Phreatobacter oligotrophus: one gene and its partner. The protein of the gene in region 1 interacts with the protein of each later gene in a pairwise test. Links are inferred from orthologs where the notes say so. Each region holds a gene or a part of one and is shown on either strand. Other genes may lie near its edges.

Region 1 (15,373 bases):
TAGGTGCCCTTGGCGCCGGTCGGCTTGGCCTTCACGACGGCGTCGGCGAAGGCCTTGATGTTCTCCACCAGCTTGCCCTGGTCGAAGGAGACCTTGCCCACGGCCGAGTGGATGATGCCGGCCTTCTCGACGCGGAACTCCACGGCACCGCCCTTGGAGGCGGCGACGGCGCCCTTCACGTCCATGGTGACCGTGCCGACCTTCGGGTTCGGCATCAGGCCGCGCGGGCCGAGCACCTTACCGAGGCGGCCGACGAGGCCCATCATGTCCGGGGTGGCGATGCAGCGATCGAAGTCGATCTTGCCGCCCTGGACGATCTCCAGCAGGTCCTCGGCGCCGACGATGTCGGCACCGGCCGCCTTGGCCTCATCGGCCTTGGCGCCGCGGGCGAAGACGGCGACGCGCAGCGTGCGGCCCGAGCCGTTCGGCAGGTTGCAGACGCCGCGGACCATCTGGTCGGCGTGGCGCGGATCGACGCCGAGATTCATCGCGATCTCGATGGTCTCGTCGAACTTGGCCGTGGCGCGCTCCTTGACGAGCTTCACAGCCTCGTCGAGGGCGTAGGTCTTGGTGATGTCGAGACCCTCGAGGGCCTTGCGAAAACGCTTACCGCTCATGGCTTACCCCACCACCTCGATGCCCATGGACCGGGCCGAACCCTCGATCATCGACGAGGCCGATTCGACCGAGTCGCAGTTCATGTCGACCATCTTCACCTTGGCGATCTCGGCGATCTGGGCGCGCGTGATCTTGCCGACGAAGCCGCCCTTGCCGGGGGTCGTCGAGCCCTTGTCGAGCTTGGCGGCCTTCTTCACCCAGTAGGTGACCGGCGGCTGCTTCATCTCGAAGGTGAAGGAGCGGTCCTGGTAGGCGGTGATGACGACCGGAATCGGCATCCCCTTCTCCATCTGCTGGGTCTTCGCGTTGAAGGCCTTGCAGAATTCCATGATGTTCAGGCCGCGCTGACCGAGAGCGGGGCCGATCGGCGGGGCGGGATTGGCAGAGCCGGCAGGCACCTGCAACTTGATATATCCGACGACTTTCTTCGCCATGACATCCTCCTGACGCGCCCCGCGAGGGAGCGGTCGGTTGGGTTTCGTGGTCGGGTCCAGGGCGGATGGCGAACCGCCGCCCCTCGCCTCCCACGGGTGAAGGAGAAACGGTTGCCCGCCTCTCCGCCGGCGGCCCGGAGGCCACCGGTCGCCACCGGCCCAAGGCCGGCGGCACGATCAGGTCAGAGCTTGTCGACCTGACCGAATTCCAGTTCCACCGGCGTCGGCCGGCCGAAGATCGAGACGGCGACCTTGACGCGGGCGCGGCCGTCGTCGACCTCCTCGATGAAGCCCTCGAACGAGGCGAAGGGACCGTCGTTGACGCGCACCTTCTCGCCCACCTCGAAGGTGATCGTGGTCTTGGGGCGGTCGACGCCCTCCTGGACCTGCTGGGCGATGCGCATCGCCTCGGCTTCCGGGATCGGCATCGGCTTCTTGTCGGCGCCGAGGAAGCCGGTGACCTTCGGGGTGTTCTTGATCAGGTGATAGGCCTGATCGGTCATGTCCATCTTCACCAGCACGTAGCCGGGGAAGAACTTGCGCTCGGTGTCCACCTTGCGGCCGCGGCGCACCTCGGTGACGCGCTCCTTCGGCACGAGGATGTCCTCGAACAGCTCGGACAGGCCGCGCTGGGCCGCGCCCTCACGGATGGCCTCGGCCACCTTGTTCTCGAAGTTCGAATAGGCGTGAACGACGTACCACTGCTTCGCCACGGCGGCCTCCCCTCAGCTGCCGAAGGACAGGAGCGTCTGCACGCCCCAACGGATGATGGAGTCGGCGATGAAGAAGAAGATCGCCGAAACGACCATGAAGATCACCACCATCAGCGACGAGATGCCGACCTCCTTGCGGGTCGGCCAGGTGACCTTGTTGGCCTCCTGGCGTACCTGCTGCATGAACTCGACGGGATTTGGCTTGGCCATGGCGTGAATCCGGGCAGGGCCGACCACCGCTCCCGTCCGAATCGGACGAAAGCCGGCGCGACGGCCCAGGAAATGGAAAGCGCGTCCCGCCGGAAGTCCGTCACCGGGCCGGCAGGGAGTGGGGTCTGCTACCCGATACGAGCCGGGCCGTCAAGGAAGCCGGCGTCGCAGCCGGGGCAAAAGCAAAGGCCCGGCGCGATGCACCGGGCCTTCTGGAATTGGCAGGGGCAGCAGGGTTCGAACCCGCGACCTGCGGTTTTGGAGACCGCCGCTCTACCGGCTGAGCTATACCCCTTCAGGCCGTGCCGCGACGATATAGACCGCCGCGGCTCGCCGTTCAATCACTCACTCGATGATGGAGGCGACGACGCCGGCGCCGACGGTACGACCGCCCTCGCGGATGGCGAAGCGCAGCTTCTCCTCCATGGCGATCGGCACGATCAGGCTCACCGTCATGGCGATGTTGTCGCCCGGCATCACCATCTCCGTGCCCTCCGGCAGCGTCACGATGCCGGTCACGTCGGTGGTGCGGAAGTAGAACTGCGGACGATAGTTGGTGAAGAACGGCGTGTGGCGACCGCCCTCCTCCTTCGTCAGGATGTAGGCCTCGGCCTTGAACTTCGTGTGCGGCTTCACCGAGCCCGGCTTGCACAGCACCTGGCCGCGCTCGACGTCCTCACGCTTCGTGCCGCGCAGCAGCGCGCCGATGTTGTCGCCAGCCTGGCCCTGGTCGAGCAGCTTGCGGAACATCTCGACGCCCGTGACCGTGGTCTTCTGGGTGTCGCGGATGCCGACGATCTCGATTTCCTCGCCGACCTTCACGATGCCGCGCTCGACACGGCCGGTCACCACGGTGCCGCGGCCCGAGATCGAGAACACGTCCTCGACCGGCATCAGGAAGGGCTGGTCGATCGGGCGCTCCGGCTGCGGGATGTAGCTGTCCACCGACTCCATCAGCTTCAGGATGGCGTCGCGGCCGATCTCCGGCTGGCGATCCTCGAGGGCGCACAGGGCCGAACCCTTGGTGATCGGGATGTCGTCGCCCGGGAACTCGTACTTCGACAGCAGCTCGCGAACCTCGAGCTCGACGAGCTCGAGAAGCTCGGCGTCGTCGACCATGTCGACCTTGTTCATGAACACGACCAGCGCCGGAACGCCGACCTGGCGGGCGAGCAGGATGTGCTCGCGGGTCTGCGGCATCGGGCCGTCAGCGGCCGACACGACCAGGATCGCGCCGTCCATCTGGGCAGCGCCGGTGATCATGTTCTTCACGTAGTCGGCGTGGCCGGGGCAGTCGACGTGGGCGTAGTGGCGGTTCTTCGTCTCGTACTCGACGTGGGCCGTCGAGATCGTGATGCCGCGCGCCTTCTCTTCCGGAGCCTTGTCGATCTGGTCATAGGCCGTGAAGGTCGCGCCGCCGGTCTCGGCCAGAACCTTCGTGATCGCCGCCGTCAGCGACGTCTTGCCATGGTCGACGTGACCAATCGTGCCGATGTTGCAATGCGGCTTCGTGCGTTCGAACTTTTCCTTGGCCATCGGTCGTGGTCCTTCGGCTGCCAAAATACGGGCGACCCCGCGGTGCGCGGTCGGTTACGGGTTTTCGATCAATTCTGCAAGAGCCAGTTACGATAGTTCGCCGCCATTTGAGCGGCGAGGCGCTCGACCGGGCCGCCGGCGATCGCCGGCACGAGGAACGTCCCCACCAGGCCGCCGCCGCCGTCGATGAGGATCCGCATCTCCGGATAGACGACGAGCGTCTGGCCGCTGACCGCGTCCCGGAGCGTGATGTTGGCCACCAGCTGGTGATGCTGGCTGACCAGGATGCGCATGGCCTCGTTGGGCAGGTGCAGCGAGGTGACCGTGACATCAAGCCGCGCGGGCCTCTGGCCGAGCAGCGCCCGCCCGACCTGCTTCTCCATCTCACCGCGCAGAATCTCGACGGTCCGGCGCTGGTAGAAGGCCTGCGCCTCGGGGGAGTTGATGAGGGTGAAATAGTCGGGACCACCGGCCGGCGGCGCGACGGCCGTGGCTTCAGGCGTGCCGGCGCGCGCCGGCATGACGGCGCCCCGCCCCTGCGCAAAGGCCATCTCGAAGGCGGTGTTGCGGCCCGACACGCCGGGCGGCAGCGTCACGGTGATATCGGCGATCCGGTATGTGTTCAGTTCGGCAACCGACATGGTGCGCGAGGGCGCGTTGCAGGCGGCGAGCAGCAGGGCCGCGCAGACGATCAAAAAGCGACGAGGCAACATCAGTGAAACTCCCTAGACCCCGGCGCCTATAGCAACCCTGAAGTACGGGAGACAATCACCTGCGCGCCATTCGTGTGGGCGCATCGACAGATCATTGTGGAGGAGTTGGAGCGGGTAGCGGGAATCGAACCCGCGTATTCAGCTTGGAAGGCTCCATTAAGCCCTTGATCTGCCTCACCGGTGTTAGAAAACTCGGCTGCACACCCGCGCAAGGTGTTGGCGTTGTTGGGCTACGCCTGCAGCGAAATCCGGCCGAGATCATCGATCACGATGCGCCGCGGCTCGCGCGGCACGATCAGCCGGCGGGGCTCCGCGGGGACCTGCAGGCGCCGGTTATCCGCCGCGACGATGATCCTGCGCTGCTCGTCGGCGGTGATGGTCACTGTCGCGGCCCCAGCGCAGGAGAGCTCGGCCGCGCACCTGCCTGCAGCAGGATGCCCATCTGCGTTTCGAGGCGGGTCAGCGCCTGGATGGTGTCGCGCTGGTATGCGGCGAAGTTGTTGGCGAACACCTCGTCGCGGGCTTCGAGCTTGTCGAGGCGGATCGCGTCGCGGCCCTGCGTCTGCTTGATCAGGGATTGCTCCGTGCGCAGCAGCGCCTGGTCGGACCGGATGTCGTAGTAGAGCGCGACCGCCCCGAGGAGCATCGGAACGATCGTCAGCAGGTTGCCGAGCGTGACTTTGAGCTCAAACCAGTCGGGCTTTTTCATCACCGAGGCCTTCCGAAGCGGAGGGCGGGCAGCACCTCCTTCATGGTGTGGCCGCCATGGAAGACAATCATCCAGACGGTGGTGACCGTGCCCCATGCGGTGAGCATGTCGCCGAAGCCGACAAGGGGCTTCACACCCCAATTGCCGCCGAACAGGCCCACGGGCAGGAGGAGCGCCCAACCGCCCCAAACGATCACCTGAATGATAACGCGGATGGCCTGCCAGGCGACGAAGCCCTGCGCGATCTCGGCCGCCTGGGCGTCGCTGGCGCGCTTGGCCTCGATCTCCCACACCGAGCGCATGACAGTGGCGATGCGTTCAGCCTCCGCCACCACCGGCGTCGCTGCCGGGTTGCTGACTGCATCATTCACTGCTTCCGGTGTCGGGTCGGTCCCCAGCTGCTCGGCGAGCGTCTCGATGGCCTTGCCGGCAAGCGAGCCGGCGACGGCACCGGCCGGACCGCCGATCGCGCCGGCGATCAGGCCGCCGAGGACCGGAGCGCCCTGTTTGGCGAGGTTCTTGGCGAGATCGTCAAGGATATTGCTCATGGCGCGTCTCCTCGCGGCGCATCGAAGTCGGGAAGGGGAACCGTCTGACCGGCAAGCGCGTGCGTGCAGTCGCCGAGGAACTGGATCTGGCCGTCGGCGATGAACGAGTGGCAGACGGTCTGCGGGATATCGAGGCGCTCGCCCGCCATGATGCGGTCAATCTCATCCTCGGTGAGGCGGCGGGTGAAGCGGGTCAGGATCGAGGGCTCGAAGGTCGGCCGGTCATAGTCGCCGTTGAAGCCCCAGCGAGGGCCAGGGCCCTCCCCGACCTGAATGCCGTGGATCTCGTCACAGCCCGGGCAGCGGAAGCAGATCCGCCCGCCCTCGCCTGTCCGGAGGATCCCGCGCTTCATGGCGTCACTCCCCGCTGCCGAGCGCGGCGTCGGCCGCGAATGCCTTGGCGTCACGGCTCTTCATCCAGGCGCGCACACCGAGGAAGCCCATGGCGGCGACGGTGATGACGATGACGGCGGCGAGGCCATAGTCGAAGCCGGCGGCCGGCTTCGGCGCGGCCGTGCCGGTCCCAAGACCGGTGCCGCCGGCGGCGGCCGTGCCGGTGATGGCCCGCTTCGACGCGGTCGTAGCCTTGGCCGATTCCTGCCGGATCTCGTGGATCGCCTGGGCGGCAGGCCGGCCCTGCAGCGCAGCCTTGGCGCGGATCAGCTTGGCCTTGCGGTCGGCGAGCCCATTGCGGCCGCCGTTGATCTTCTTGGTGGTGGCGACGATGTCGTCCCGGTCGGCCAGCGGGTTGAGGCGGCGGTCGTTCCAATAGTGGAGCGCGGTCTGCACGCTGATGTCGGGCTCGGCGGCGCGCGCGGGGTTGCCCTCAAGGTCGACTCTGATCCTGTTGCCGAAGATCCGGTAGTTGAACCGGCCAGTCAGCTGGAAGATGCCGCGCCCGCGATAGCGCGGACCATCGCCGGGGGTTTCGTTGCCTAGATCCTTTCGACCGTCGTAGCGCCGGAAATAGGCCGTGTCGCCATACTCCACGAGGGTCCGGAAGCCGTCTGTCTCATGCGCAGCATGGCAAAGGAAGTGCGCCGCCCGGTTCTCGGTCGTGACGTCGAAGGGTCTTTCGGGGAACCGCGCGGTGAGCGCCGGCGCCAGATGCTCGATGATCGCGGGGGATGCCGTGGGGGCGATGCGCTTCAGCATCGCGGGCGTGATGACGATCGACATAGGCGCGCTCCGTCGGGGGAGCGCGTCCTACGCTTCGTCAGCCGGTCATATCAGGATCGCTCATGTGACGCTACCGCGCGGCGCTGTCTCGGTGGCCATAAGTCGCCGGATCGAGGCGCGCCGCCTCCCTGTTCAGGGCCTTAATGGCCAGCACGGCTACCACCACGTTCCCTGCCCCGAAAGCCATAGCAGCGAGAGACAGTGTGCCGGCATCTGTGTCCAATAGATCGCCAAACCGCTGTCGCAAAGAAATGACGAACCCCCCAACGGCAAAAACCGAGTTGATCCAGACTACCCACCAGAGGGACATCGCCGTGCTTGCGATTCGATATGCGGCCTCTGCGTTCATTTCAGAAACCCCTTTTCCGCCAGATAGAAGCCGATGACCGCGCGAATTGAGTCAGACCGCGACAGCGGTGGTTCATAGGTCTGGGCGAACCGTTCCAGCGCCGGCAGCAAATCGTCTGGCAAGCGAACAGTCACGTGCGACATCTGGCCCGTGGCGGGCCTCCCGCGTTTTTTTTGTGTTACATTTATTGACATGGCGCATATTGTGTCACACAAATCGCCGGGCCGGACAAGGTGCTTGGAACCACCCTGCCGGCCCTAACCCTCGACACGGAGCAAGCCATGTCTCAGGCTGGAAGAGCCTATACACCCGGAACGTGCATCACGACATCGGCAATTAGCGCGATTGCCTCCCGCTTCGAACAGCGGCAACACTACGCCGCTGCTCGCGACGCCTGCCCCGTCGAGGACGACGAGAGCGTCATCGATGCCATATGCGGCCGCCTGTCGGCCATTGACCGCGACATCCTGTCTCTTCCGCCGCTGAATTTGGCCGATCTCGCTGCGCAGGCCGCCGTCGTCCTTGATGCCGACGGCGAGTTCATTACCGAAGACGTCCGCACGGTGTTGTCTCGCGTCCTCGCGCTGTCGAAGGTGCTGTCATGAGGGACGTCGCCACGGCCCCCTCCCCCTCGCCGGTCGTTAAGGTTCGCGATGGTCGCGTGTTCGCGACTAGCCGCGACGTCGCCGAGGTTTTCGGCAAAAACCACCGGCATGTGCTCGACGCCATCGACAATCTGCTGAAAACGGACCCCGAAATGGGTCCGCCGACTTTTCGGCAGACCCCCTATTTGGAGCCGCAGAACGGCCAGACTTACCGCTCTTTCGAGATGGACCGCGACGGGTTCACGCTTCTCGCGATGGGCTTCACCGGCGCCGACGCGCTCAAATGGAAGCGGCGCTATATCGCCGCCTTCAATGCCATGGAGGATCAGATCCGCCAGGAGCAGGCGACGCCGGTGAACCTGAACGATCCGGCACAGCTGCGGGCGCTCCTGCTGGCCTACTCCGAGAAGCACGAGGCTCTCGAAAAGCGGGTCTCCGAGCTCCTGCCCTCGGAGGAGGCGTTGGAGCGGATCGCACGGGCGGATGGCTCACTCTGCATCACGGACGCGGCCAAGGCGCTGCAGATGCGGCCGAAGGATCTCTTCGACTGGCTGCGGCAGAACGGCTGGATCTACAGGCGCCACGGCGCCGCGCACGATCTCGGCTTCCATTCGAAGACGAGCACCGGACTCCTCGAGCACAAGGTCACCACCGTCCTGCGAGCCGATGGCAGCGAGAAGGTGACCGAGCAGGTCAGAGTGACTGCCAAGGGCCTGACGAAGCTCGCGCAGCTGATCCGGCCACCGACGCGGCTGATCTAACCGACATGAGCAGCCCCGCCGAACCATCGGCGGGGCTTGTGTTCTTCGTCAGTTGACGCGCTGCCCCAGGCGGTCGCGGAGGGTCCGGTTCAAGGTCGCATTGGAGATTAAGACGCCATCCTCACGCCGGGCGGCATTCTCCATTCGGGCGCGCAGGGACTGCCGCATCGTGTCGCCGGTGATCTCGACGCCGCGGGCATAAGCGCGGTTGTTCCACTGCTTGATGCGCTCAACCACGGCCGCCCGCGTCTCGGCATCGCCGACGCGGTAGGCCGTGGCGAACTGGTTGAGGAGGTCGCGCCGCTCCCTCATCACGTTCTGGTTGGCCTCGCGGATCCGCTTGTTGCGCTCGAACGATTCCGCGATGTGCGCCGGCGTGAAACCGCTCGCCTGGGCGATGAGGTCCCACCCGGAGATCTTGTCCTTCGACACCACCTCGTCGCCCCGCTGGTTCATCACGCCTTCGTTGGCGTAGCGGTAGGCCTTCATGACATCACGGATCGCCTTTGGCGCGATCACCTCGACGCCACGGGCCGTCTTGCCTTCCGCGATCATGTAGCCGCCGCGGATGGTGTTGGCGATGGTCGAGAAGAAGACACCGCTGGCGCTGAACATCAGCTCCTTCCACCAGTCGGCGCCTTCCTTGTTGCCGTTGGGCTCTCGCAGGAAGAAGTCGGGCATGCCGATGCGGCTGGTGAGATCCAGCCCGGTGAGCTGGCCAGGCGCGCCCTTGAGGATGATGCCGCCGAGGGTCGGGCCGAAGAGATCGATGATCGATCGCTCGACCTGGTGCTTGAACTCGAACGGGTCGTCGTCCTTGCCGAAGAACATGCCGGCGATGGCCATGGCGACGTTGTAGCCGGCTATGCCGGTGACGCCCCCGAGGAGCCCCATCATGCCGAGGATTCCGCCGAGCTGGTAGCGCGCCTCCTTGCGAGCCTGCGGCGTGTCGCCCTTGAACGACTGGTGCAGGTCGCGGAAGAGCCGATACCACATATTGATCTGGAAATTCTGGAAGGTGCCGACCACCTTGGCGACGTCACCCTGCAGGATCCGCGGCCGGTTCGAGTTGGAATAGTCGAAGTTGACCTTCCACGTCAGGTCGTGCGCGGTGTCGACTGCCGCGTGGTGCGACTGGCCGGCCTCGCGGGCGAGCCGGTAGGCGGTGAGCGCCGTCACCTCGCGGTTCCAGATCTCGGCCCGGTGGAAGCCCCAGCCGATGATGGACATGACGCGGTGCCGGAGCGGCGAGTATTCAACGCCGGTGTCGCCAAGGCCGGCGAGGTCATAGGTCTGCGAGCGCTCGATCAGGCCGGATTCATAGAAGGCGCGCACGGCCGCCTGCTCGTCGCGGGACAGCGAGGCGCTGTTCTGGATGGAGCCGGAGCCGGTGACGGTGTCCTTGACGGCCTTGGTCATGGCCGCCGCAGCCTTCGCCGCCCCGCCGAACCGGGCCCCGAGAATGGGCACGCCGAGCATGACCGGCTGCGTCATGTTGACGATGGCGGCCGCCGGCGTCGCCGCGAGATACCACGCGAACATGGCGGAGGTGATCGCCTGGGCGACCTTGCCGCCGGTCGGGTTCATCACCCACTTGTGGCGCTTGCGCAGCTCGTTCACCAGCGTCGTCGCCCTGGTGGGATCGTCTGCCCGGCGCGCCTCGTCGGAGGCACCGTTCAGGGCCTCGGTGAGGTCGCCGGCATATTTCAGGCGCGCCATCTGGTGGGCGGCGTGGAACATATGCGAGGCGAAGCCCTTGAGCGCGTCCTGCTGGAAGCCCGACGTGCCCTTGCGGTGAATGTAGCGCTTGCGGATCGAGAGATCCGGCATCGACTGCAGGTAGCGCTGCCAGATCGCATCCATGACGCCCGGCTCGACGCCGGCCTCGCCGAGGAGAATGTCGATCTCGCCGAGGAGACGCGGATCCATGGGGGCGTTGATGTCGCCCTTCTCGTCCACGACGCCCTCATCCTTCAAGGCGCCGGGGAAATCCTGCTGGATCTTCGGCCAGTTGTCGCGCACCCACCGGCGGCGGTCGGCCTCGCGCTCGAACCGGGAGAAGGAGACGACGTCGCCCTCGCCGTTGCGGATCGTCACGAAGTAGCGGCCGAAGCGGGTCAGCGGGAAATAGGGCGACGGAACGCGGTTGCTCTCGAACTGCTGGCGCAGCTTCGTCATGCGGGCCTTGTGCGCCCACTGGCCACGGAGAAGGTCATTCTCGCGCTGCGCTTCCAGGCGCTCGATGCGCTCGCGCTTTTCCGGCTCGGTCAGGGACCGGTCGGCGCGGATCCGCTCGAGGTTGGCGCGATAGGCCTGCTCGACCTTGCGCTGCGCTGCCAGCTGCGACTTGTCGATGTTGGCCAGGATGATGTCATCGAGCTCCTTCTGCTGCTCGACAAAGGCATCCCGCACCTCGCGATAGATCTGCTGCGCCTTTGGCGGCAAGGCCGCCCACCGCTTGCCGAGATCGATCTGCACCGAGTCGGCCGGATCCGGCGCCATCGCGGCGGGATCGAACTTGGCCAGCGTGGTGTCGTGCATGAGGGCCGACAGCTCTTCCGCACCGCGGCGATTGGCGGAGGCGAATTTCCGCCAGTCCTCGGCGAGGTGAACCATCAGCTCGTGGCGCTTGCCGCGATAGGTGTCCATCTGCCGCTTGAACTGCAGATAGGCATCCACCGACGTCATGCCCGGCCGCTTCAGCTCGGAGAAGTAGTTGAGCGGCACCGTGGCGAGGAGCGCCGGCTGAATGTCCGTCGCAGCGCCGCGCACCGCATCGGCCACGGCCTTCTTGTCGAGCATGGCGCCGGCGGACGCCGCGACGTCGCGCACCGAGTCTTTGATCGGGTTTTGATCGGCCACCACCGGCGCGGTCTGGATCCCGCGCGCCTGGTCGCGGATGGCGGCCGCGGCGAGCGCACGCAGCTGGGCCGGCGTCACCGCGCCGATCTGGCGGCCGAAGGTGGCCAGCGCCCATGCCTTCACCCGGCCGACGACGTCATCGATCCAGCCGCGCAAGGCACGGGGCGCCTGCTCATAGGCCTCGATCGCATAGGCGCCGAATTCCTCGGCCGTGAGCGGACCGGTGACGCCGGCCCGGCCGACGCGGCGGCGCGCCTCGGCGAAGAACTCGCCGGCCTTGCCGGGCGAGCGCTCGAACTGCCGATGCAGCCGGTCCAGCCGCTCCATGAGGCCAGTCCAGGCGGCGTCGCCGATGAGGGGGCGGACGCCGGAATGGAAAGCCTCGTGAAGGATGACCGGCATGACATCGGCCTCGGAGATCTCCGGGGCGACGATGCTGATTCGACCATCGGGCGTCGTGAACGCCTGAACGCCGGGAGCCGCACCATCGTAGGCCTGCGAGACGATGGAGACGCGGCGGCTGGCCTGCAGGAGCCGCACCATCGGCCCCAGCGGATGCCGGTCGATGGCGGCCTGCACGGTGCTGGTCGCCTTCGTCTCGGCCTCGGTCGCGGTCTTGGCGGGAACCTCGCCCCACACCATCAGGTTGAGAGTTGGGGCGGCATCAGCTACGCTGTCCCTGTCAGCGGCGCCTTCCGTGCTGCCACCGGCGGTTCCGTCGGGGGTCGACCGGGTACCACTCCCCGGGTCGCTGGCACGACGGGGGGGTTGCCGTTCCAAGGTAGGTACCGGGCCCTCACGGGTTGCTAGGCCTCCGGCGTTGATTGCCGGCCCCCCCGTTCGCTCATTGTCGAAGGTCAGATCGTACTGCCAGTGGCCGTCGGCCTGCTGATGCACCGACACTGCCAGTCGACGCACCTCCCCCATCAGCATCACGGGCGCGGCGACGATGCGGCGCTCGATCACGCGGGGCACATTCCCCGGCTCGGTGAACACCACGTCACCCTGCCGCAGGATCTCGGGGATCGCGGGCACAGCGCGCAAGAGAAGGTCCCCGCGGCCGTTGGCGCTTTTGTTCCGGCCCCGCCCCCCGAACTGCACCTCGGTGCCGTCCTTCATCAGCACCGTCGTGCCCATGAGGTTGGCCTTGTACCAAGCCAGGGCGGCGGTGCGCAGCGCCGGCAGGTCTTCACCACCCCGGAACTCGACACCGAGCTCGGCGCCGGTGATCGTCGCCACCGGATCCATGTCCTTGACCGAGTCCTTCGGCGCGTCCTCCGGCTTGGCGGCCGGCGGCTTCGGCTTCGGCCGGAGCGCAGCCATGATCTCGGTATGCTTCTGGCGCGTCTCCTCGAACTCGGCGGCCTGGGGGAACGGGCCGATCTGCGCCTGCAGCTTCGGTAGCTCGGCGCGCAGCGCGGCGAGCCGCGCCTTCATCTGATCCGGCTCCTTCACCAGCCAGCGGGCGGTGTTGGTGATCTTGAGCCCCAGCCCGTTCGGGTCGGCCTCCTTGACGTCGCCGACCGAGATCTCGTGCGTCATTGCACCCGCCATATTGAGGCGGAACGAGGTGGTGTGTGCCCACTGCAGGGTCAGCTTGAACGGGCCGTAGCTGCCGACGGGTGACCGTTCTGCTCCCGATTCCAGCATCTCCTTCGCCGCGTTGAGGATGGCGAGGCCCATTTCGGAGGGCTTCTCCATCTTGGCGCCGCGGATCGTCGCGGTGAACTCGCCGGCGAGCGTTTCGGCCGCCGCGGCGGCGTCCTTCTCCATGTCCGGCATCATCGTCTCGATGCGGTTCGTCTCTCGCATCGAGGCGCCGATCGCACCCTTGACGCGGTGCTGACCGCGCTCGTGCTCCACCATCGCCGCGTCGAGTTTGCGCAGGCGCTGGCGCAGGGTCATTTCCTCGAGGATGAGGGGATTGCCGCTGGCGGCGGCTTTCATCTCCGCAGCGTTGGAGGCTTCGCCGCCGATGTCCTCGACGGTGCGCTCCTTCACGTTGCCCTTGCGCAGCTGCTCGATGAAGCGGGCCTTCGCCTCGATCGTCTGCCACTGGCGGGCATCGAGGGTGTTCTTGGTCGCATAGCGCAGGATCTCGATCTCGAACCCGTCGGGATCCTGCTCATAGAGCTCGTTGCCCTGGCGGATGCCGCGACCATCGCGCTGTTCGAGATCCGACGGCCGCCACGGCGCATCGAGGTGGTGCAGCGCCACGAGGCGGTTCTGCACATTGGTGCCGGCGCCCATCTTCGGCGTCGAGCCGAACAGGAAGCGGATGCGGCCGGAGCGCACCTTGCCGAACAGCTCCTGCTTCTGCAGGTCGGTGTTGGCGGAATGGATGAATGCGATCTCCTCGGGCGGGATGCCGCGGTCGATCAGCTTCTGACGGAGATCGTCATAGACCGAGAACTTGCCGTCGAGAGCCGACAGCTCGTCGGGCGACAGGTTGTCGAGGGCTTCCTGGGCGGCATCATCGCCCTGCTCGGCCTTGGCGATGAGCGCGCGGATCCGCTCGGCCTCCTTGCTCTTGGCGGCCTGCGGCGTCGAGAGATCGATGAACACCAGCTGCGTGCCGCGGTCGCGGGCCCATGCCTTGTAGATCCGCACCATCTCGTCGGCGGCGCGGTGCACCTTGGAATTGGCGACGTCGCCGTAGCCCTGCCCGATCAGGCGCATGTCGAGAGCCGCCTTGCGGGCGTCCGACATGATCTTGAGCATGTTGTCGGCGCCCTTCTCCGCCTTCTTCGGCAGGTTCTCCGCGCGCCAGATCAGCGAGCCCTTGGGGAACTGCAGGTTGCCGTTGGCATCCTCCGTGCCGATGCCGATGAACTCGGCCTGGTCGGGCGAGCGTTCGACAGCGATGTTGGTGGGCTTGCCGCCCTTCACCTTCGGCAGGGGGAAGCGCTTGCCCTGGGCGGCGAGCATCGCCTTGATGTCGTCGTTGACGATGACGTCGGCGAAGGACCGGTAGAACTGCATGAGCTCCGGCACGTTGGTGAACCGGGCGAAGCGCGAATTCTGCTTGTATTGGCCGGTCGGCGAGAGCTCCCAATCGGTCACCACCTCGCCGAAGACGCGGGCCCACGCGTCGAAATGCGCGAGGCCCATCTGTTCCAGCTTCCGGCCGGCGAGATAGCGCTGCACCGTGAACATTTCCGCCATCGAGTTGGACAGCGGCGTGCCAGTGAGGAAAATCAGGTTGCGGCCGCCGGTCTTGTCGAGGAGGTGCCGGATCTTGATCGCGAGATTCGAAGCCTTCTGCGAGCCGGTCGGGTTGCCGAGGCCGGCCACGCGCTGCATCGAGGTGGCGAACCCGAGGTTCTTGAACTCGTGCGCCTCGTCCACCATCAGGGCGTCGATGCCGAGATCGTCCCACACCAGCCCGGCGTCCTTGCCGCCACCCTCCATCAGCTTCTGCAGCCGGGTCTGCAAGGCGTCGCGCTGCTTCGACAGCTGGGAGACGTTGCGGCTCTTCTCGCCGGTGGCCGCCCTCACCTCCTGCATCGAGGCCATGATCTGCGTGACCTGATCCTGCAGGTAGGCCGCCTCATATTCGGCCGAGACGCCGATCTTCTTGAAGGAGGAATGCGCGACGATCACGGCATCCCAATCCGAGGTGAGGATCCGCGCGAACAGACGCTGACGGTTCTCCTTGTCGAAGTCCTTTTCGGTCGGCGCCAGGACGCGCGCACCCGGGTAGAGCTTGATGAAATCCGCTGCCCACTGGCCGACAAGGTGATTGGGGACCACCACCATCGGCTTCTTGGCGCGGCCGGTGCGGCGCAGCTCCATGACCGAGGCGATGCCGGCGAAGGTCTTGCCGGCGCCGACGGTGTGATCGAAGAGCGCGGATCCGGTCTGCGTGGCGCGCCACACCGCGTTCAGCTGGTGCGGGCGGAAGGAGATGATGTCGTCACTGACCTTGCCGGGCAGCTTGAGGTGGGAGCCGTCGAACCGGGGCTCGACGTCCGTGTTGAACGTGTCGTTGTAGATCCGCGCGAGCTCGTCGCGGCGGGCGTCGTCCTCCCACACCCAGCGGCGCCACTCGGCCTTGACCTTCTCCACCTTCTCATTGGCCGCTTCGGTTGCCGCCTGGTCGACAACCATCGTGCCGTCGGCGTTCTTGTAGGAGA
Region 2 (15,602 bases), on another replicon or contig:
CTCGCGGGCCGGCGCCCGGGCCGCCTCATCATCGAAGCGGAACTCGATGCCGTGCAGGCCGGAGGCCTCGAGGCCGGCATCGCCCACATGGGCTTCGATTTCCCGAAGCGACCGGCCGGTGATGAGGGCAAAAGCGCCGCCCAGCATGGCGCGGACACGCGCCAGCCGCATCGGCAGGTCGGGCGGCACCAGGACATCCTCCGGCCGCAGCGCGATCTCCACCAACGTGCCGTCGAAATCGGAGTAGAGGGCATAGCGGTCCGGCTCAGCCAGGACGCGCCGCGCGACATCCGCCGCCATGGCTCCCAGCGTGGGCATCAGAAGCATGGGCGCCACCCGTTCTGCGGTGGGGCGATGCAATCCCGCCCCCGCGCTTCCCGACATCGACCCACGAGCTCCCGCCTCCATGCATGGCGTGACGCGCCAGGAGGTCCGGCGTCGTCCGACGCGGTCACAACGTGCCGCGGCCCGGATGGTTCCCGCGGGCCCGGCGAGGGCGCGAAGGAACGCAGGCTTTCGCCTGACGTTGTTGCCTCTCGATGGGCGCGAGAGGGGTGAGCTTCCATGGCCAAGGCCGCCGCGAAGAAGACCGACAAACCCGAGAAGAAGGGCGAGCCGCCCGCGCGTGCCCGGCAGCCGGTGGCCGGCCATGGCGCCGCCGACCTGCCCTCCGTCACCGTGACCGGCTACAATCTCGAACTCCGCGACAAGGACGGCTTCATCGGCGACCGCGCCAGCAAGCGGGCGTTCCAGGCCAAACTCGACGAATGGCGCGACCGCCTCGGCAAGCTTGACGCCGACCCCTTCGGCGACGTGGAAACCGCCGAAATCGGCAAGAAGCAGCTCGACAAGGCCCTGATGGGCGAGGACACGGAGCTGGCCGCCGTGGTCCACGGCGCGGTGGAGGATTTCGCCCAGGAGCTCGCCGGCGTCATCCGCCGCTTCCGCCGCACCAAGGGCTGGGGCGGCGTCGAGCGCATCGCGGTCGGCGGCGGCTTTCGCAACAGCCGCATCGGCGAACTGGCCATTGCCCGCGCCGGCATCCTGCTGAAGGCGGACGGCATCGACGTGGCCATGCGCCCCATCCGCCACCATCCCGACGAGGCGGGGCTGATCGGCGCGGCGCATCTCATGCCGGCCTGGACCCTGTCAGGCCATGACGGCCTTCTCGCCATCGACATCGGCGGCACGAACATCCGCGCCGGGGTCGTGGCGCTAAACCTGAAGAAGGCCGCGGACCTGTCCAAGGCCGAGGTCTGGCGCTCCGAACTCTGGCGCCACGCCGATGACGAGCCCTCGCGGACGGCCGCGGTGGAGCGGTTGGCGGGCATCCTCCAGGACCTCATCGCCCGCGCCGGCAAGGAAGGCCTGACGCTCGCCCCGGTCATCGGCATCGGCTGCCCCGGCATCATCGAGGAGGACGGGTCCATCGACCGCGGCGGCCAGAACCTGCCGGGCGGCAACTGGGAGAGCGAGCACTTCAACCTGCCCGCGGCCCTCACCAAGGCGATCCCGACCATCGGCGAGCACGAGACGGTGGTCATCATGCACAATGACGCGGTGGTTCAGGGCCTGAGCGAGGTCCCGGACATGCAGGATGTGAAGGAGTGGGGCGTCGTCACCATCGGCACGGGCCTCGGCAACGCCACCTATGCCAATCGCTCGTAAGGCTCAGCCGCGCGCACCGAAAATGGCGCTGCCGACGCGGACATGGGTCGCGCCCATGGCGATGGCGATCGGATAATCGGCGCTCATGCCCATGGAGATGACGGACAGGCCGTTGCGGCGCGCCATGGTCGTCAGCAGGGCGAAATGCGGCGCCGGCGGCTCGTCGGCGGGCGGAATGCACATCAGCCCCTCGACGGTGAGGCCATGCTCCTCACGGCAGGCGCGGATGAAGGCATCGGCCTCCTCGGGGAGCACGCCGCCCTTCTGCGGCTCGGCCCCGGTGTTCACCTGGACGAGGAAGCGCGGGATGCGGGCCCCGGCCGCCTTGGCCTTGGCGACCTCCTTGGCCAGTTCCTTCGCCAGCGAGGGGCGATCGAGCGTCTCGATCACGTCGAACAGCGCGACGGCCTCCTTCGCCTTGTTCGACTGCAGCGGCCCGATCATGTGGACCTCGGCATTGGGATAACGCTGGCGCAGCTCCGGCCACTTGCCCTTGGCGTCCTGCACATAGTTCTCGCCGAAGACGCGCTGTCCGGCGGCCAGGACCGGCTCGATCGCCTCGATCGGGAAGGTCTTAGAGACCGCCACCAGCGTCACCGCATCGGCCGGGCGTTTCGCCTCCACGGTCGCGGCGGCAATGGCGGCGCGGACCTCGGCAAGGCGGCTGACGGCGTCGGACATGGCATCTCTCACGGACTGGCAGGCGGGCGGCTCCCGCTAGCACGGCTGCTACACAGGAGCCAGCATCGCAGCCAAATCCTTGACCCGCTGACCCCTTTCGTGTGTTGTCCGCGCTCGCTTTTGCCCTGATTTCCGGACGTGCCGCCCATCATGTCGACCGAACGCTACAACCCGCGCACCGCCGAGCCCAAGTGGCGCGCGGTGTGGGACGAGAAGAAGATCTTCGAGACGAGGAACGACGATCCGCGGCCGAAATACTACGTCCTCGAGATGTTCCCCTATCCGTCGGGGCGCATCCATATGGGCCACGTGCGCAACTACACGATGGGCGACGTGGTGGCCCGCTACAAGCGCGCCCGCGGCTTCAACGTGCTGCATCCCATGGGCTGGGACGCCTTCGGCCTGCCGGCCGAGAACGCCGCCATGGCCTCCAAGGTCCACCCGAAGGAATGGACCTACGCCAATATCGCCACAATGAAGGCGCAGCTGAAGAGCATGGGCCTGTCGCTCGACTGGTCGCGCGAGCTGGCGACCTGCGACCCCTCCTACTATGCCCACCAGCAGAAGCTGTTCACCGACTTCATGCGGGCGGGCCTGGTCGAGCGCCGCTCGGCCAAGGTGAACTGGGACCCAGTCGACCAGACGGTTCTCGCCAACGAGCAGGTCATCGACGGCCGCGGCTGGCGCTCGGGCGCGCTCGTCGAGCAGCGCGACCTGACCCAGTGGTTCCTGAAGATCACCAACTTCTCCGACGAGCTGCTGACCGCGCTCGACGGCCTCGACCGCTGGCCGGACAAGGTCCGGCTGATGCAGAAGAACTGGATCGGCCGGTCCGAGGGCCTGATGGTCCGCTGGGCCCTCAAGGCCGGCACCGCGCCCGCCGGCCATTCCGAGCTCGAGATCTACACGACGCGGCCGGACACGCTGTTCGGCGCCGCGTTCATGGCGATCGCCCCCGATCATCCGCTGGCGCGGGCCGCCGCCGAGACCAATCCGGAGCTCGCCGCCTTCTCCGAGGAATGCCGCCGCATGGGCACCTCGGTGGCGACGCTGGAGACGGCGGAGAAGCTCGGCTTTGACACCGGCATCAAGGCCGTCCACCCCTTCGATCCGTCGTGGGAGGTGCCGGTCTATGTCGCCAACTTCATCCTGATGGACTACGGCACCGGCGCCATCTTCGGCTGCCCCTCGGGCGACCAGCGCGACATCGAGTTCGCCAACAAGTACGGCCTGCCCTTCAAGACCGTCGTGAAGCCGGCCGATGCGGGCGACGATTTCGCCGTCACCGACACCGCCTATGACGGCGATGGCGTGATGATCAATTCGCGCTTCCTCGACGGGCTCACCACCGACGCCGCCTTTGCCGAGGTCGCCACGCGCCTCGAGAAGACGACGCTGGGCAACGCGCCCGTCGCCACCCGCAAGGTCAATTTCCGCCTGCGCGACTGGCTGATCTCCCGCCAGCGCTACTGGGGCTGCCCGATCCCGGTCATTCACTGCGACGCCTGCGGCGCGGTGCCGGTGCCGGACGACCAGCTCCCCGTGCGCCTGCCGGACGATGCCGACTTCTCCAAGCCCGGCAATCCGCTCGACCGCCATCCGACCTGGAAGCACGTCGCCTGCCCGTCCTGCGGCAAGCCGGCCCGGCGCGAGACGGACACGATGGACACCTTCGTCGATTCGTCCTGGTACTTCGCCCGCTTCACCGATCCCTGGCGCACCGACGCGCCGACCGATCCGGCGGTGGTCAATGCCTGGCTGCCCGTCGACCAGTATATCGGCGGCATCGAGCACGCGATCCTGCACCTGCTCTATTCGCGCTTTTTCACCCGCGCCATGAAGGCCACCGGCCATGCCGGCCTCGACGAGCCGTTCCGCGGCCTGTTCACGCAGGGCATGGTGGTCCACGAGACCTATCGCGGCCCGGACGGCGCCTATGTGACCCCGGCCGAGGTGACCATCACCGGTGAGGGCGACCAGCGCCGGGCCGTGCTCAAGGGCTCGAATGCGCCGGTCGAGATCGGCTCTATCGAGAAGATGTCGAAGTCGAAGAAGAATGTCGTCGACCCCGACGACATCATCGACACCTACGGCGCCGACACCGCCCGCTGGTTCATGCTGTCGGACTCGCCGCCCGAGCGCGACGTGATCTGGACCGAGGCCGGCGTCGAGGGCGCCAGCCGCTTCGTCCAGCGCCTCTGGCGCATCGTCGGCGACATCGCCTCCCACAAGGCCGCGGCCGCCGCCCCGGCGACCTTCGGCGAGGAGGCGACCGCCATCCGCCGCGCCGCCCACCAGGCGCTTGCCGCCATCGAGCAGGACGTCGAGCGCCTCGCCTTCAACCGCTGCGTGGCGCACATCTACACCCTCGCCAACGCCCTCGCCCGGGCACTGGACGGGCTGCGCGGCAAGACCGCCGAGCCGGACATGGCCGCGGCCCTGGCCGAGGCCGGCAGCATCCTGGTGCGCGTCGTGGCCCCGATGATGCCGCATCTCGCCGAGGAGTGCTGGACCGGGCTCGGCCATTCCGGCCTGGTCGCCGAGGAGGCCTGGCCGGTCGTGGATACCGCCATCCTGGTGGAGGACACGATCACCCTCCCCGTCCAGGTGAACGGCAAGAAGCGGGCGGACTTGACGATCCCGCGTGAGGCGGCCCAAAAGGATATCGAGACTGCCGCCCTCGCCCTCGACGCCGTCCAGAAGGCGCTGGAAGGCCGGCCCGTGAAGAAGATCATCGTGGTTCCGCAGAGGATCGTGAATGTCGTGGGCTGAGACCTCCCTGCTGCGCCTCCTCCGCGTCGCCACGCTCTGCGGCGCCGCGGCTGGCCTCGCCGGCTGCCTGACCCCGCTTTATGGCGATCCGACCGTCGTGTCCGGCGGCCGCAATGCCCAGGCGGGCCTGCGCGACCTCGAGATTCCCGAGATTCCCGGCCGCAACGGCGTCGTCCTGCGCAACGAGCTCATCTACCTGACCCAGGGTGGTGGCGGTCGCGCCGCCAACCCGACGCATGTGCTGCGCGTGACCCTGCGGGTTGACACCGTGCCGATCGCGCTCAACACCGCCGCCGGCCGTCCCTCCGCCCAGTCCGTCACCATCATCGGTGACTACACGGTCACGCCCATCGGCGATCCGCAGCCGATCCACCGCGGCTCGGCCTTCGCCAGCGCCTCCTTCGACCGCACGGCCCAGCGCCTCGCCTCCGATCGTGCCGTGATCGAGGCCCAGGAGCGGGCCACCAAGGCCCTTGCCGAGAACATCGTCACCCAGGTTGCCGGCTGGTACGCCACCCGCCCGAGGTGAGCCTGTGACCGTCCTCAAGGGCGCGGAAATCGAGCGTTTCGTCGCCGAACCGGATCCGCGCCGGCCGGTCATCCTCGTCTATGGCCCTGACATGGGTCTCGTGTCGGAGCGCGCCCGCGCCATCGCCACGCGCATCGCCCCGGACCTCGACGACCCCTTCTCCGTCACCCGTATCGACGGCGACGTGCTCGCCTCCGACCCCGCCCGCCTCGCCGACGAGGCCGGCACGGTGCCGATGTTCGGCGGGCGCCGGCTCATCTGGGTGAAAGCCGGCGACAAGCCCATCGCGGCGGCCGTCACGCCCTTGCTGGCAAGCCCGCCGGAGGGCGCCACCATCCTGATCGAGGCTGGCGATCTCAAGAAGAGCGTCGCCTTGCGATCCGAGGCCGAACGGTCCGGCAGCGCAGCGGTCATCGCCTGCTACGCCGATGGCGAGGCGGATCTGAAGCGTCTTGCCATGGAGGAGGCGAAACAAGCCGAACTGCAGTTCGAGCCCCAGGCCCTCGCCCTTCTCGTCCAGTATTTGGGCGGTGATCGCGCCGCCTCGCGCGCCGAAATCCGCAAGATCTGCCTCTATGCCCACGGCACCGGCACGATCCGCGCCGCCGACATCATCGCCGTAGCCGGCGAAAGCCTCGCCATGGGGGTCGACGAGATCATCGACGCCGCGTTTGGCGGGGCGCCGGACGAGGTGGATCGGCTGCTGCTGCGCGCCGAGGCCGCGGGCATCGCCATTCCGCAGATCGTTGCGGCGGCAAGCCGCCACGCGCTCGCCATGCACAAGGTGAGGCTGATCGTCGAAAGCGGCACGCCGGTCCGCGTCGCCGTGGAACGGTTCGAGCCGCCGATCTTCTTCCGTCGCAAGCCTGCGGTGGAGCGGCAGCTCGGCCTGTGGACGAGCGTGAAGCTCGCCCGCATCATCCAGCGCCTCGCGGAAGCCGGCTACGAGACCCGCGCCAAGGCCACGATTGCCCCGACGCTGGTCGGCCGCCTGCTCATCAGCATCGCCTCGAACGCCCGCCAGGGCGCCCGGGGCTGAGCCGCCTCAGCCCTGCAGCCGGCGGCAGACGTCCTCGAGCTGCTCCAGCGAGCGATAGCGGATGCGCAGCTCGCCGCCCGCGCCACGATGATCGATGGTCACGGTCATGCCGAGCGCGTCCGACAGGGTCTTCTCCAGCGCCCGCGTGTCGGCATCCTTCTCCAGCCGCTCGCGCTGCTTGACCGGCTTGCCGGCGCGCTCGGACTGCTCCTGGGTCAGCGCCTCGACCTGACGGACATTGAGGCCCTCGTCGATGATCTGCGAGGCGAGCTTCGCCGGATCCTCGACCGAGAGGAGCGCGCGGGCATGGCCAGCCGTGAGCTTGCCGTCGCGCAGCATGCCCTGGACATTGTCGGGCAGCTTCATCAGGCGCAGCGTGTTGGCCACATGGCTGCGGCTCTTGCCGATGATCTTGGCAAGATCGGTCTGGCTGTAGCCGAACTGCTCGATGAGCTCGTTATAGCCCATCGCCTCTTCCAGCGGATTGAGGTCGGCGCGCTGGACGTTCTCGATGATGGCGAGCTCGAGCGCCTCGCGATCCCCGACCTCGACCAGGTGGATCGGCACCTCGTGCAGCTCGGCGCGCTGCGCCGCGCGCCAACGGCGCTCACCGGCGACGATCTCATAGGCATCGACGGCGCCGGCAACGGCCCGCACCACGATGGGCTGGATGATGCCGCGCTCGCGGATGGAATCGGCCAGTTCCTGCAGATCCTCGTCGCGGAAGACACGGCGGGGATTGCGCGGATTGGCGCGGATGAAGGCGATCGGGACCTTCCGGGTCGACCGCACGCGCTCGACGGCGGCGGTTTCCTCGCCGACATCGCCGATCAGCGCCGCGAGCCCGCGGCCCAGCCGCGACCGGTTGGCATCCTCCACCATGTCTTGTCTCCTTCGGGACGCCAGCGTGACGACGTCGGCGGGCAAATCAGAACGCGGGCGAATCGAATCCATCGTCAGGCCGCCCGCAGCACGCGCTCGCGCTGGATGATCTCGGAAGCCAAGCGCAGATAGGCCTGGCTGCCGACGCATTTGAGGTCATAGAGCAGCACCGGCTTGCCGTAGCTCGGCGCCTCCGACACCCGCACATTCCGCGGGATGATGGTCTGGTAGACCTTGTCGCCCATGAACTGGCGGACATCATCGACCACCTGGGCCGAGAGATTGTTCCGTGCATCATACATGGTGAGCACGATGCCATGGATCGTCAGGGACGGGTTCAGCGTCGCCTTGACCTGCTCGACGGTCTTGATGAGCTGCGAAAGGCCCTCCAGCGCGAAGAACTCGCACTGGAGCGGAACCAGGATCGCATCCGCCGCCGACATGGCATTGATGGTCAGCAGGTTGAGCGAAGGCGGGCAATCGATCAGCACATAGCTGAAGTCGGAGCCGAGGCTCTGAACGGCCCGGCGCAGGCGATGGGCGCGGTCCCGCTCACCGGCGATCTCCAGCTCGACGCCGGAGAGGTCCATCGTCGACGGCGCAATGCACAGCCGGGGGACAGAGGTCTCCTGGATCGTTTCGGAAAGGGAATAATCGCCGACCAGCACGCCATAGGTCGACTTCTGCCGCGAGCGCCGATCGATGCCGAGACCGGTCGAGGCATTGCCCTGGGGGTCGAGGTCGAGAATGAGGACGCGCTCGCCGATGGCGGCCAGGGCCGTCCCCAGGTTGATCGCGGTGGTGGTCTTGCCGACACCGCCCTTCTGGTTGGCCAGGGCCAGGACGCGCGGTCCGGTGGATTTCGGGGGCAGAAGCGACATGGCCACGTCCATCGGATGAGGGTCAGGCCGGTGCCGCTTGGACGTCCGTCACCACAAGGATCGTGCCTCGGGGATCGGTCACGCTCGGCACCGAGCGATGACTGAATCTCCAATATTTAGCGGCCTGGGTCAATTCGACCCCTACATCTTGGCCCTTGGGAAAGACTCCGACCGCACCAGTTTTCAACAAGGGATTGGCCAGCGACAGGAGATCGGCGAGTGGCGCCAGGGCGCGCGCGCTGACAACGTCCGCCGAGACGATCTCCCGGCCCACCACATCCTCGATCCGCTTGGGCCAGACCTTCACCGGCACCCGCATCTGGCGGCCGGCCTCCTGCAGGAAGGCCGCCTTGCCGAGCTTGCTCTCGACACAATGAACCATCGCGCCCGGGCGCTCAGCCAGCATGGCCGCCACCACGAGGGCGGGCAGGCCGCCGCCCGAACCGAGGTCGACCCAGACCTTGGCGTCGGGCACACAACGCAGGATCTGCAGGCTGTCGGCGATATGACGGCTCCAGACAGCATCGAGTGTCGAGGCCGCGACGAGGTTCTTCGATGGGTTCCAGCGTCGCACCAGGTCGACATAGAGCGTCAGGCGCTCGGCTGTTTCACGTGAAACAGGCAGGCCTGCAAGGGCGGCCGCCTCTTCGGCATTGGTAGGGCTGGTCATGCCGCGGGCCTAGCGGCACGCCGCGCCCAGACGGCGATCAGCGTCAACGCGGCAGGCGTCATGCCGTCCATACGCGAGGCCTGGCCGAGGGTTGCCGGGCGCTGCCGCTCCAGCTTGACCCGGATCTCGTTGGATAGTCCCGGAACCGAATCGAATGCGAGATCAGCCGGGATGGCCAGATCCTCGTCGCGCCGGTGACCCTCGATTTCGGCCGCCTGCCGGTCGAGGTAAACCGCGTAATAGGCATCGGTCATCACCTGCTCGGCGACAGCCGGAGGCACGGATGCGAGCTCCGGCCAGGCGCGGCACAGGTCCTCCCAGGCGACGTCAGGCCGCGCCAGGAGCGTGAAGGCCGATCGCCGGATGCCATCCTGGTTCAGCGCGATGCCATGGGCCTTGGCCGCATTGGGCGTCAGGGTGAGGGATTCCAAACGCTCGCGGAGGGCGGCCAGCGCCTGTCGCTTGTCACGGAAGCGAATCGATCGCTCGGTGCCGATACAGCCGATCGCCAATCCCAGGGGCGTCAGGCGCTGGTCGGCATTGTCGGCCCGCAGCGTCAGCCGGAACTCGGCGCGGGAGGTGAACATCCGATAGGGCTCGGTCACACCCCGGCTCGTGAGGTCATCGACCATGACGCCGATATAACCTTCGTGCCGGCCGATCGTGATGGCGTCGCCACCACCGGCGCGGCAGGCGGCATTCAGCCCCGCCAGAAGCCCCTGCCCCGCCGCCTCTTCATAGCCGGTGGTGCCGTTGATCTGACCGGCCAGGAACAGGCCCTGGACCCGCCGCGTCTCGAGGCTCGGCAACAGCTCGCGCGGGTCCACATGGTCATACTCGATCGCATAGCCATGGCGACGGATCACCACCCGCTCCAGGCCGGGGATGGACCGCAGGAAAGCCTCCTGCACGTCCTCGGGCAGGGAGGTCGAGAGGCCATTGGGATAAACCGTATCGTCGTCCAGCCCTTCCGGCTCCAGGAAGATCTGGTGGCCATCGCGGTCACCGAAGCGGACGATCTTGTCCTCGATAGAGGGGCAGTAGCGCGGTCCGACGCCCTCAATCCGCCCGCCATACATGGCCGAGCGCGCGAGATTGTCTCGCACGATCGCATGGGTCTGGTCGGTGGTGCGGGTGATACCGCAGGTGATCTGCGGGTTGGTGATCCGATCGGTCAGGGTCGAGAACGGTTCCGGATCCGAATCGGCCTCCTGCCGCTCCACCGAAGCCCAGTCGATCGTCGTGCCGTCGAGCCGCGCCGGCGTGCCGGTCTTGAGGCGTCCCAGCGCGAAACCGTGCGAAAGCAAGCTTTCGGACAAACTGATACTGGCGGGATCATCGATCCGCCCGGCGGACCATTGCCGCTCGCCGAGATGGATGACCCCTCGCAGGAAGGTGCCCGTGGTCAGCACGGCCGCGCCGGTCATCAGCACGCGGCCATCGGCGAGCGCAACCGAGGTCAAACGACCATCCTGGACGCCCAGGCTTGCAGCCTCGCCAATGACGATGTCAAGGCCCACCTGCTCCCGCAGGGCCCTCTGCATCGCCGCCGCATAGAGCTTGCGATCGGCCTGGGTGCGAGGACCGCGCACGGCCGGACCCTTGCGGCGGTTGAGCAGGCGAAACTGGATGCCCGCCGCATCGGCGACGCGCCCCATGAGCCCATCCAGAGCATCGACCTCCCTGACTAGATGGCCCTTGCCGAGCCCGCCAATGGCAGGGTTGCAGGACATGGCGCCGATCGTCTCAAAGCGGTGGGTGACCAGGGCCGTCCGCGCGCCAAGCCGCGCCGCGGCAGCCGCCGCCTCGCAGCCCGCATGGCCTCCCCCGATCACAATGACATCATAGGTCGTCATGCCGCGCTCATAGCCTGTCGGGACCGTCGCGACAATCAGGGCCGTGAAGCGTTACGAGTCCGAATCGACTGTTTCACGTGAAACACCGGGAGGGCTCAAAAGTCCGACCGGCCCTACTTGCCGATGCAGAAGGCCGAGAAGAGCTGGTCCAGCATGGCTTCCGTCCCCACGCGACCGCGGCTGCGGCCCAGCGCGGCGAGCGCGGCCCGGAGGTCCTCGGCCACCAGTTCGGCAGAGACCGACCAGTCGGTATGGCCGAGGGCCGCCTCCATGGACGCCAGCGCCTCCGCCATGATCCGCCGATGGCGCTCATGAACGACCACGGCCGGCTCCCCGCCGAGAAGCGATGAGGCAAAGGCCTGCACATCGGCCAGCAAGGCGGGGAGGCCCGAGCCGGTGGCGGCCGAGATGCGATGCCGCGCCTCGCTGAGATGCTCCGCGACCCGATCAGCTTGCGACTGGACCAGCCAGGAGCCCTCGGGTCGTTCCGCGGCCGACTCGATCGTCGGGGCGAGCCAAAGCACCAGATCCGCTTCGCTGACCCGCCGTCGCGCCCGGCGAACCCCCTCGGCCTCGACCGGGTCCTGCGTCTCGCGGATGCCTGCCGTATCCACCAGAACGACCGGCAGGCCCCCGAGATCCAGCTGGACCTCCAGCGCGTCGCGGGTCGTGCCGGCGATCGGCGAGACGATGGCCACGTCGCGGCGGGCCATGGCGTTGAGCAGGGTCGACTTTCCGGCATTGGGAGGGCCCGCAATCGCCACCACCACGCCATCACGCATGCGCTCGGCGCGTCCGGAATCGGCGAGAAGGCCGTCGATCCGGTCCCGCACGGCCAGCGCCTGCGACCGGGCCTGCAGAAGGGCGGCATCGGTGACATCGCCTTCGTCAGGAAAATCGATGGTGGCTTCGACCAGGGCCAGGACGGGCAGCAGTTCCTGGGCTAGGCGATCCGTCTCGTCGGTCAGGCGCCCCTGATAGAGAGCATAGGCCTGACGCCGTTGAGCCTCGGTTTCCGCATGGAGAAGGTCACCCAGTCCCTCGATGGCCGCCAGGTCCAGCTTGCCGTTCTCGAAGGCGCGCCGGGTGAACTCACCTGGCTCCGCCAGCCTCACGCCCTCCAGAGCGACGACCGCCCCAAGCACGGCGGCCACCACGGCGCGGCCCCCATGGATCTGGAACTCGGCGCAGTCCTCGCCGGTGAAACTGGCCGGTGCAGGGAACCAGAGGACCAGCCCCTGATCGAGCGGTGAGCCGTTGGCGGGATCGCGGAGGGTGGAGAGCGTCGCGGCGCGCGGCGGAGGCAGCCTGCCCATGAGGCGCCTCAGGACCTCGGCCGCCTCTGGCCCCGAGATCCGGATCACGGCAACGCCAGAGATCCCCGGCGGTGTCGCCACTGCGGCAATGGTGAGGGCCGTCATGCAGCCTGCCCGGCGCGGGATGCCGCGCTGCCGTTCCGGCTCCGAATCGGACGAGACGCACCCGATTCGTTCCGTAGGTGAATCGGATGGAGCCCGATGCCCATCCGCCTCAGGTGTTCATGGAGTCGAAGAAGTCGCTGTTCTGCTTGGTCTGCCGCAGCTTGTCGAGCAGGAACTCGATGGCGTCGACCGTGCCCATCGGATTGAGGATGCGGCGCAGCACATACATCTTCTTGAGGATGTCCTGCGGCACCAGCAGCTCTTCCTTGCGGGTGCCGGAGCGGGTGATGTCGATGGCCGGGAAGGTCCGCTTGTCCGCCACCTTGCGGTCGAGGATGATTTCCGAGTTACCCGTGCCCTTGAACTCCTCGAAGATCACCTCGTCCATGCGGCTGCCCGTATCGATCAGCGCGGTGGCGATGATGGTCAGCGAGCCACCCTCCTCGATGTTGCGGGCGGCGCCGAAGAAGCGCTTCGGCCGCTGCAGGGCATTGGCGTCGACACCGCCGGTCAGAACCTTGCCGGAGGACGGCACGACGGTGTTGTAGGCGCGGCCGAGGCGGGTGATCGAGTCGAGCAGGATCACGACGTCGCGGCCATGCTCGACCAGGCGCTTGGCCTTCTCGATGACCATCTCGGCCACCTGGACGTGGCGGGTGGCCGGCTCGTCGAAGGTCGAGGAAATGACCTCGCCATTCACCGAGCGCTGCATGTCGGTGACCTCTTCCGGCCGCTCGTCGATGAGCAGAACGATGAGGTAGCACTCAGGATGGTTGCGGGTGATGGACTGCGCGATGTTCTGCAGCAGCACCGTCTTACCCGTCCGCGGCGGGGCGACGATGAGCGCGCGCTGGCCCTTGCCGAGCGGGACGACCACGTCCATGACGCGGGCCGAGAAGTCCTTCTTGGTCGGATCCTCCGCCTCCATCTTCAGCCGCTGGTTCGGATAGAGCGGCGTCAGATTGTCGAAATTGACCTTGTGGCGGGCCTTTTCCGGGTCCTCGAAGTTGATCTTGTTGACCTTCACCAGGGCGAAGTAGCGCTCGCCCTCCTTCGGGGAGCGGATCTGGCCCTCGACCGTATCGCCGGTGCGAAGACCGAAGCGGCGGATCTGGGAGGGCGAGACATAGATGTCGTCGGGGCCGGCGAGGTAGTTCGCGTCCGGCGAGCGCAGATAGCCGAAGCCGTCCTGCAGCACCTCGACGACGCCCTCGCCGATAATGTCGATTTCCTGCGCCGCCAGCTGCTTGAGGCAGGCGAACATCAGCTCTTGCTTGCGCAGGGTGGAGGCATTCTCGACCTGCTGCTCCTCCGCGAAGGCGAGGAGTTCGGTCGGCGACTTGGCCTTGATGTCCTGGAGCTTGATCTGCTGCTGCATCGGAACCACGAGGAAAGGGAGACGGCCGGAGGCACGGAACGAGGAACGCGAGCCGGGCCCGGAAGGGAGAGATGGCGGATCGCAGAGGAGATCGTGCGGCGGGGAGCCGCCTCCTGGGTCCTGAGGGCGCGGAACGTCAGGCGAGCCGCGGCGAAGGACTTGTCTGCGGAAGGAGGGACCTATCGGATAAGCTCTCGCCGCCGCAAAAGCAAGAGCGGCGGCGGTTCCAGGGTGGTGGCGCCTGGCTCAGAACGGCTTGATGATCACCAGCACGACGACGACGATCATGATGACCGTCGGCACCTCGTTCATCACCCGCCAGAAGCGCTGCGATTTGGTATTGCGATCCTCGGCAAAGCGGCGGACGGCGCCGGCGAAATAGCCGTGGACCCCGGACAGGGCGAAGACGAAGGCGAGCTTGGCGTGCAGCCAGCCGCCCTTCATGCCGAAGCTCACCCAGGCAAGCCACAGCCCGGCCACCCAGCTGACCATCATCGCTGGGTTCATGATGTACTCAAGCAGCCGGCGTTCCATGACCTTGAACGTCTCGGACGTCTCCGATCCCGGCGTCGCGGCCACGTGATAGATGAAAAGCCGCGGCAGATAGAGCATCGCCGCCATCCAGGAGATGATGGCGACGACATGCAGCGCCTTGATCCAGCCGGCAGCGGCCACGGGCGCGACAAGACCAAGGCCGACCACGCCGAGGACCGTGATGGCGAGGGCCACGACGGCGCGGATCGCCCGCTCCCGCGGGGTCGGAGACGGATTTGCCATGGTCATGCCTTCCAGTTGCGCACCCGCGCCACCATGCGCTCGACATGGGCGATGGGCGTGGGCGGCAAGATGCCGTGTCCGAGATTGAAGATCAGCCGGCCGCGACCGAAAGCCTCGAGCGTCGCATCCACCGCCCGGTCCAGGGCCTCGCCACCGGCGAGCAGGGCGATGGGATCGACATTGCCCTGTACAGCCACGTTGGGCTGGATCGATTGAGCGACAAAGCCGGCATCGGCCGTCCAGTCGAGGCCGACCGCATCGGCTCCCGTCCCCTCGACGACCGCCTTGAGCCGCAACCCCGCGCCTTTCGGGAAGACGATGACGGGGATGCCCGGTGCCGCTGCCTTCACGCCGGCCACGATCCGGCCGATGGGCTCGACACACCAGCGGCGGAACTCATCCGCCGGCAGCACGCCAGCCCAGGTGTCGAAGATCTGGACCGCATCGACGCCGGCCCGGATCTGCCCGAGAAGATAGGTGATCGAGGCCTCGACGATGATGTCGATGAGCCGCGCAAAGCCCTGCGGATCACGATAGGCGAAGAGACGGGCCGCCACCTGGTCATCGCCGCCCTTGCCGGCCACCATGTAGGTCGCAACCGTCCAGGGCGCGCCGCAGAAGCCGATGAAGGTCGTCCCGGCGGGCAACTGCTCATGGATGCGGGCGACGGCCTCGTAGACCTTGCCGACGATGGCTTCATCGAGGCTTGCCGCCAATCGCGACAGCCCTGACGCATCGACCAGCGGATCAAGACGCGGGCCCTCGCCCGCCTCGAAGGCCACGGTCTGCCCGAGCGCATGGGGCAGGACGAGAATGTCTGAGAACAGGATGGCCCCGTCGAAGCCGAACCGCCGCAGCGGCTGGAGGGTCACCTCGGCCGCCAGTTCCGGATTGAAGCACAGGTTCAGGAAGGATCCTGCCTGCTCGCGGGTGGCGCGATATTCGGGAAGGTAGCGCCCGGCCTGGCGCATCATCCAGATGGGCGGAGAGGCGGCATGGCCGCCCTTGAGCACGTCAAGGAGAGGTTTGTGCACGTCGGCTCCCGCGT

The links.
Region 2: the proteins of nusG (region 1) and rho interact in binary tests that used the Escherichia coli proteins (3 or more experiments, as listed by UniProt). The link is inferred for Phreatobacter oligotrophus from one-to-one orthologs.

What each region holds. Positions count from the first base shown.
Region 1 is NZ_PZZL01000001.1:589,143-604,515, reverse strand. The notes cover bases 1-2,732. They hold nusG (transcription termination/antitermination protein NusG), read right to left. Parts: upstream 1,766-2,732; coding sequence 1,235-1,765; downstream 1-1,234. Other genes in these bases: tuf (elongation factor Tu), read right to left, coding at 2,321-2,732; secE (preprotein translocase subunit SecE), read right to left, coding at 1,778-1,975; rplK (50S ribosomal protein L11), read right to left, coding at 621-1,052; rplA (50S ribosomal protein L1), read right to left, coding at 1-617. In the rest of the region: more of tuf, read right to left, coding at 2,733-3,511; C8P69_RS02990 (hypothetical protein), read right to left, coding at 3,580-4,224; C8P69_RS23735 (hypothetical protein), read right to left, coding at 4,455-4,607; C8P69_RS02985 (hypothetical protein), read right to left, coding at 4,604-4,933; C8P69_RS02980 (hypothetical protein), read right to left, coding at 4,933-5,481; C8P69_RS02975 (ubiquitination-like system serine protease family protein), read right to left, coding at 5,478-5,834; C8P69_RS02970 (glycoside hydrolase family 19 protein), read right to left, coding at 5,839-6,660; C8P69_RS23730 (hypothetical protein), read right to left, coding at 7,006-7,143; C8P69_RS02960 (hypothetical protein), read left to right, coding at 7,291-7,614; C8P69_RS02955 (Rha family transcriptional regulator), read left to right, coding at 7,611-8,375; C8P69_RS23725 (PLxRFG domain-containing protein), read right to left, coding at 8,424-15,373. UniProt on the Escherichia coli protein: Part of the processive rRNA transcription and antitermination complex (rrnTAC). The complex forms an RNA-chaperone ring around the RNA exit tunnel of RNA polymerase (RNAP).
Region 2 is NZ_PZZL01000003.1:412,419-428,020, forward strand. What follows is about bases 11,644-14,604. They hold rho (transcription termination factor Rho), read right to left. Parts: upstream 13,778-14,604; coding sequence 12,509-13,777; downstream 11,644-12,508. Other genes in these bases: mnmE (tRNA uridine-5-carboxymethylaminomethyl(34) synthesis GTPase MnmE), read right to left, coding at 11,644-12,399; hemJ (protoporphyrinogen oxidase HemJ), read right to left, coding at 14,024-14,560; hemE (uroporphyrinogen decarboxylase), read right to left, coding at 14,557-14,604. In the rest of the region: otsB (trehalose-phosphatase), read right to left, coding at 1-327; C8P69_RS09095 (ROK family protein), read left to right, coding at 565-1,668; C8P69_RS09100 (YggS family pyridoxal phosphate-dependent enzyme), read right to left, coding at 1,672-2,349; leuS (leucine--tRNA ligase), read left to right, coding at 2,500-5,121; C8P69_RS09110 (LPS assembly lipoprotein LptE), read left to right, coding at 5,108-5,650; holA (DNA polymerase III subunit delta), read left to right, coding at 5,655-6,689; C8P69_RS09120 (ParB/RepB/Spo0J family partition protein), read right to left, coding at 6,696-7,571; C8P69_RS09125 (ParA family protein), read right to left, coding at 7,646-8,464; 16S rRNA (guanine(527)-N(7))-methyltransferase RsmG, read right to left, coding at 8,475-9,122; tRNA uridine-5-carboxymethylaminomethyl(34) synthesis enzyme MnmG, read right to left, coding at 9,119-10,978; more of mnmE, read right to left, coding at 11,092-11,643; more of hemE, read right to left, coding at 14,605-15,588. UniProt on the Escherichia coli protein: Facilitates transcription termination by a mechanism that involves Rho binding to the nascent RNA, activation of Rho's RNA-dependent ATPase activity, and release of the mRNA from the DNA template.